Linked DNA regions of Prochlorococcus marinus CUG1415. The protein of the gene in region 2 binds, or shares a complex with, the protein of the main gene of each other region. Links are inferred from orthologs where the notes say so. Each region holds a gene or a part of one and is shown on either strand. Other genes may lie near its edges.

Region 1 (3,317 bases), 790 kb from region 2 along the record:
CTTTATATTTTGGATGAAATCACTTTAAGAAACTCTTGTAGAGCTTACAAAAAAGCATTAGAAACATATTACCCAGGAAAATCTCTGCCCATATATGCCTCCAAGGCAAATAGTTCTATCTTCATGAGTAACCTTGTTTCCTCAGAAGGGTTAGGACTTGATGCGGTTTCAGAAGGAGAACTATTAACTGCAATTAAAGGTGGTGTCCCAAATGAAAAAATTGTTTTTCATGGTAACAATAAATCAGACAAAGAAATACAGTTCGCAGTTAAAAATAACATTAAAGTAATAGTAGATAATAATTATGACTTAGAAAGATTAGAGGTACTATCAAATTCATTAAATCGAGATTTAGAAATAATGATTCGCTTTACTCCTGGTATAGAATGCCATACTCATGAATATATAAGAACAGGATCATTTGATAGCAAATTTGGTTTCGGAATTGAATATTTAAATATTTTATTTGCCAAAATTAAAAATACAAAACATCTTAAATTAAAAGGATTGCATGCTCACATTGGTTCTCAAATTTTTGAACTAGAGCCGCATAAGGATCTGGGAGAAATAATGGTAAATGTTATTTTGGACGCCAAAAAGTTTGGCCATGATATTGAAAAATTAAATGTAGGTGGAGGTTTAGGCATTAAATATACAGAAAATGACGATCCCCCTTCAATTGATGAATGGGTGAAAACAATTTCCACCTCAGTTGTTAAAGCTTGCAAAAAACACAATTTAGATTTTCCTACATTGATGTGTGAGCCTGGAAGATCTATTGTATCTACTGCAGGAATAACAATTTACAAAATTGGGGCTTTTAAAGAAATCCCAGGAATAAGAACATATTTATCTGTTGATGGAGGGATGAGCGATAATCCAAGACCCATTACATATCAATCAAATTATTCTGCATGCTTGGTAAATAATCCCTTTAACAATAATTCCAAAAATAAATACACTATCGCTGGCAAGCACTGCGAATCAGGAGATGTATTGTTTAAGGAGATAGAACTAGCAGATTGCGAAACAGGAGATCTAATATGTGTTTTTGGTACTGGTGCATACAATTATTCAATGAGTTCTAACTACAACAGAATTCCGAGGCCAGCTGCTCTCTTGGTTTGTGATGGTGAAGCGGAGATTATTCAAAAAAGAGAAAGTCCATTGGATCTTTTAAAGTATGATGTCTTACCTGATCGCTTTATCAAACAAAATTAGGTACATTTAAATTAATTTTGTTTTTAATGTGAATTTCTGGGAGATTATAAATTTAAAGCTTTTATTAGATTTCTTATTCGCTGTTGGTTTTGGACTTTTATTATTTTCAAGAGTAAAAGAACAGAGAACATTATGGCTTTTAAGAGGATATTTATTTTTAGTTTCATCCGCATGGTTTATTCAAAGATATGCATACCTTCCATTAACATCAAAATTAATTGATGCTGCGGTACTAGCTTGCTCTCTTTCCTTAGCTATCCTTTGGCAGGGAGAACTAAGAAGATTAATGGAATTATTAGGTACTGGGAGGCTAGCTGTATTACTTGGAAATCCACCAAAGGAATTTAGAGCAACTTCAACTACTATTACTCAGTTAGTTGATACGGCAGGTAAACTCTCTCAGAATAGAAGAGGTGCCTTAATTGTTGTGGATTTGGGGAGTGATTTAAGGCCTGAAGATTTTTTATATTCAGGTACAAATATTGAAGCACAATTATCAACTGACCTTTTAATAAATCTTTTTGCAACAGATACACCATTACATGATGGAGCAGTTCTTGTGAAAGGTAACAAAATAATATCTGCTGGTGTAATACTGCCTCTCTCGAGGCAAGGAATCAGTAGATACGGCACAAGACATTTAGCTGCATTAGGCATTACAGAAAGATTTGACAGGTGTATTTGTATTGTTGTTTCTGAAGAGACAGGTACGTTATCATTAGCAAACCAAGGAAAACTTGAAAGGCCAATAACCAGCAGCAGGTTACAAGAACTTCTTGTGAATTTGATTGGTAATCAAAACTCTATTGGAGCAAGTAAATCATCTTTAAATAAGACTGCTTCATCCCAAAAAACCAAATCAAGTGATAATATTATCACTGATATTAATGAAAAAGAGACCAATAAATCAGAAAGCTTCACTAACTACAAGGATTAACTAATGATTTTTGGAAAAATAATTGACAAGAAAAATAATGAATTATCAAAAAAAATAGATAATAAAAAAGTGCCAGAACATGTTGCAATAATTATGGACGGGAATGGGAGATGGGCTACTAAAAAAGGATTACCTCGATCATTTGGGCATAACAAGGGTGTTAGTGTATTAAAAGAGGTTCTTAAAGTATCAAAAAATTTAGGTTGTAAAGTACTTACTGTTTATGCTTTTTCAACTGAAAATTGGACAAGACCAACAAAAGAGGTTGATTATCTCATAAATCTCTTTAACCAAGTTTTGAGAAACGAAATTCAAGAAATCCATCAAGAATTAATTAAAATAAAATTTATCGGGGATTTAACCCCTTTCCCAGAGGCTTTAAAAAAAATAATATATAGTTCAGAATCTCTAACTAAAAACAATAATTCTTTTTTATTAAATATTTGTATAAACTACGGAGGTAGGCAAGAAATAGTAAAAGTTGCAAAAGAATTAGCATTACAATCTTCTTCTGGAGAAATAAAACCAAGTGAAGTTAATGAAGAATTATTTAATTCAAAGCTATTAACTCAAGGAATTAAAGATCCAGAATTACTCATAAGAACTAGTGGAGAAAAAAGGATAAGTAATTTTCTTTTATGGCAATTAGCTTATTCAGAAATTTACATCTCAGAAGTACTCTGGCCAGACTTCAATGAATTCGAATTCCTTAAAGCAATAATTGATTATCAATCAAGGAATAGACGTTTCGGCGGTATAGAATCATTACACAATGAATCTTTTGAAGATTCTCAGTGTTCTTCCTAACAAAAAATGACTAATCAGTTATATACCAAAATTAGGTTCGATTGGGATAGAGAGGAGATATTAGAAATACTTAATATGCCTCTTATTGATTTAATGTGGGAATCACAAATTGTTCACAGGAAATTCAACAAATACAAAGTTCAATTAGCATCATTGTTCAGCGTAAAAACTGGAGGATGTGAGGAAAATTGTTCTTATTGTAGCCAATCAATTTATAGTTCTAGCGAAATCAAAAGTCACCCACAATTTCAAGTTGAACAGGTTCTAGCAAGTGCCCAAATAGCAAAGAAAGAGGGTGCAGAAAGGTTTTGTATGGGTTGGGCTTGGAGAGAAATTAGAGACGGGAAATCCT
Region 2 (3,337 bases):
TTATAAAAAATAAAAGGGATATTTTCCAATAAATTGATAAAAGTTTATTAACAGCTTGATTTCTTTTTTTTATTGACCAAAAGAATAAAGTAATAGGAATACCAACAAGGAAAATTATTGAAAGTTGAAAAGATAGCCAAATAGAAAGTTGATTAAAAACGTTCAAAACTTTTTCTTTTTACATACATAATAATTAAACATCAAACTGTTACTTTTTAACTTACTATTGTCATAGTTATGAATATTATGAATCTTTATATTATTGACGAGGAATAGATTAATACTTGTATGAGACAACACGTTAATCCGCTTAGTAAAAATTTCAATGAAATTGAGAGAATCCCTTCTTTGATTGAAATGTTTGGTGATCCTAAATTGAATCTGCATTTGGATATAGGTTGTGCTGCGGGTGAGTTTCTATTTGATTTAGCTTTAGTTAATACCAGTTGGAATTATTTAGGAATTGAAATACGTGAGAAATTAGTTAAAACTGCTAAATTAAAAGTGCGTGAAAGAGAAATTAAAAATTTATATTTTATATTTGGCAATGCTAATAATATTTTTAATGATGTCCAGAGTAAATTTTTTATAGAGAATGTAAAAAGTATTTCTTTTAACTTTCCAGATCCGTGGTTTAAGAAGAGACATTATAAAAGGCGCGTAATTCAGACAGAATTTATTAATACTCTCTCCAACTTATTGCAAAAAGGATCCCTAATTTTTATAAAAACTGATGTAAAGGATTTATTAGATTATATGGATTGCACTATATCAGGAAATTCTAAGTTTAAAAAAATAGATAAAAAGGATTTTAATTATTCCCAAAGTTTTAATCCAAATAAAGTTAAAACTAATAGAGAGAAGTATGTCATTATTAACCAACTTGATATTTTTGATATGATTTATATAAAAATCTGATTCATAATTAATTCATTATTTTATTAATTTCTAAAGAGAGTTTGTGCGTTATTTCACTTGATAAAGAATTGACTTTAGTCTGATTTGTGGCCTCAATAAGAACTCGCATTAAGGGTTCTGTACCACTAGGCCTTATATAAACTCTAAAATTATCTGAATTGTTTGCCTGGAAAATTTCTATAGTTTGATCAATTAAAATTTTTGTTTTTGGATTTATTTTATTAATATTAAAATCTAAATTGATGTTGGTTAGTTTCTGAGGAAAAGGGTCGAAACTGCTTTTTAACCAATCATTTAAAGTAATATTTTTCTTTTTACAGTATTTAGCAATTTGAAGTGCAGTCAAAATACCATCTCCAGAATAGTTGTTAATTTTTGAAAGTATATGTCCTGATTGCTCACCTCCTAAAACAGCTCTTTTTTCCCTCATTGCTTCATGAACGTATTTATCTCCTACATCAGTTCTATATAAAATTCCACCAATTTTGTTCCAAGCCTTTTCAAACCCTAAATTTGCCATTTGAGTTGATATTAGTAAATTATTTGTGAGAATCTTTTGTGCCATAAGTTCTCTACCCCAAAGAAAAAGAATATGATCACCATCCAATACATTGCCTTTAGAATCTACTCCAATTACTCTATCGGCATCCCCATCGAAGCTAAATCCCATATCTGCATAACTCTCTCTTAATGCTTTTTTTAATGGTTCTAGGTTAGTAGAACCGCAATTCATATTAATTTTTAACCCGTTTTTTGAGTTATTGATAACTTTTACATCAGCGCCAAGATTCTGAAATATTGTTTTTGCGCAGGTTGTCGCTGATCCATAGCATGTGTCTAATATTATTTTCAAGCCGCTTAAATTTTCTCCACCCATTGTGTGGATTAAGCTTTTCATATAAATATCCATAAGTTCTTTATTTGTTTTTAAAGAGAACTCTTTTGTAGGAACTAATTGATTTTGTTCTTCAACTAATTTTTGAATTTTATTTTCAACTTCTTTAGTAATTTTTTGACCATTATGATCAAAGATTTTTATGCCATTGTATTCTGGTGGATTATGACTAGCAGATATCATTATTCCACTACTAAGATTCTCTTGTTTGATTAAAAAAGGGATAGCTGGTGTAGGGCATATTCCAAGATTTATAAATTTTCTTCCACTTGCATTTATACCTTGTGTTATTGCCTGAAGCAGAATATCTCCACTAATCCTTGTATCTCTTCCAATTAATATTGGATTTTTATTTTCTAAACTTGAACCTAAAGCATATCCAACTTTATAGGCTAGAGAATAAGTTATCTCTTTATTAAATCTTCCTCTTATCCCATCAGTACCAAAGATTGATTGCATAATTAGATTTCGGGAATCAAATATATTTTGATCATTATTTGGTTCTTATTTTATCAGTTGATTAAAAGTTAACCGATTTTAATTCTCTTTATTTGTTTAACTTATTTAAAATGTCTTTAGTGAGTAAAAATTTATAATGCAATCTGAGAGTAGAGAACCAATTTCAAATTATAACTTAAATGTCATACTTGTCTTGATTATTGCGATTGTTATTATCTCTTTGACTTTATTTAGAAACCTCTTTTTTCAATCAACTTATCTTCTTAAGAGTTTTGGTGAATTATCTGTTGATCCTGAAATAGCTTTTAAAAACAATAAGCCTACTTTTCTTGAATTTTATGCTGAGTGGTGTGAAGTTTGCAAAGAAATGGCTCCAAAAGTATCTGATTTAAAAGAGACATATGAAAAAGATATTAATTTTGTTTTTTTAAATGTTGATAATCAAAAATGGGAAAAATATATCCGAAAATTTGAAGTTAATGGAATTCCTCAAGTTAATCTTTTTGATAGAAAAGGTAATTTAAAATCTACCTTTATTGGTAAACAAGAGGAATTAACAATAAAAGAATCTATTGATCAATTAGAAAGAGAAGTGGAATCTCAAGAAGAAATTCTTAATGCTGCATTTTCAGCAATCAAAGAAAATAAAAATAATGAGGTTACTCCTCGTAGTCATGGATAATTCTTACCAATCTAGAGATTTTGATACAACCGGAAAACTTTGTTTGAAAATAGACTTACAATTTTGGGCAATAGACTTGTGTTCTTCTTGAGTACCATGAGCTGATCTTAAATTAATGTAATGAATCCATGATCTGCATGATCCAGACATGTAGATTCTCGTTGGAGTTGCTAATGGTAAAACAAATCTCGCACATTCTTTAGCTATTCCTTCAGCAAGTAAATCTTCATATAATTCTGATGCAGCTTTAAAATGTGAAGCAATTTTTGCATTGAATCTTTTTTTTAACTCATCAGGGAGGTCGGGAATAGAATTTTGCCTATTTTTAAAATCTTGTCTTCTCAACTCTGGTAAAGGAATATTCCCCAATTGAGAACTATCTG

The links.
Region 1: the proteins of glmM (region 2) and cdaA are in contact, whole or in part, in a crystal structure (PDB 7OJS), measured with the Bacillus subtilis proteins. The link is inferred for Prochlorococcus marinus CUG1415 from one-to-one orthologs.

The regions. Positions count from the first base shown.
Region 1 is NZ_JAAORL010000001.1:1,036,252-1,039,568, forward strand. The notes cover bases 228-3,203. They hold cdaA (diadenylate cyclase CdaA), read left to right. Parts: upstream 228-1,249; coding sequence 1,250-2,158; downstream 2,159-3,203. Other genes in these bases: lysA (diaminopimelate decarboxylase), read left to right, coding at 228-1,221; HA143_RS05960 (isoprenyl transferase), read left to right, coding at 2,162-2,965; bioB (biotin synthase BioB), read left to right, coding at 2,972-3,203. Outside these bases: more of lysA, read left to right, coding at 1-227; more of bioB, read left to right, coding at 3,204-3,317. UniProt on the Bacillus subtilis protein: One of 3 paralogous diadenylate cyclases (DAC) in this bacteria, catalyzing the condensation of 2 ATP molecules into cyclic di-AMP (c-di-AMP). Upon expression in E.coli leads to c-di-AMP synthesis.
Region 2 is NZ_JAAORL010000001.1:244,131-247,467, forward strand. What follows is about bases 100-3,095. They hold glmM (phosphoglucosamine mutase), read right to left. Parts: upstream 2,273-3,095; coding sequence 926-2,272; downstream 100-925. Other genes in these bases: HA143_RS01310 (DUF3177 family protein), read right to left, coding at 100-166; trmB (tRNA (guanosine(46)-N7)-methyltransferase TrmB), read left to right, coding at 289-918; HA143_RS01325 (thioredoxin domain-containing protein), read left to right, coding at 2,409-2,954; thyX (FAD-dependent thymidylate synthase), read right to left, coding at 2,958-3,095. Outside these bases: more of HA143_RS01310, read right to left, coding at 1-99; more of thyX, read right to left, coding at 3,096-3,337. UniProt on the Bacillus subtilis protein: Catalyzes the conversion of glucosamine-6-phosphate to glucosamine-1-phosphate. Glucosamine-1-phosphate is used for cell wall biosynthesis.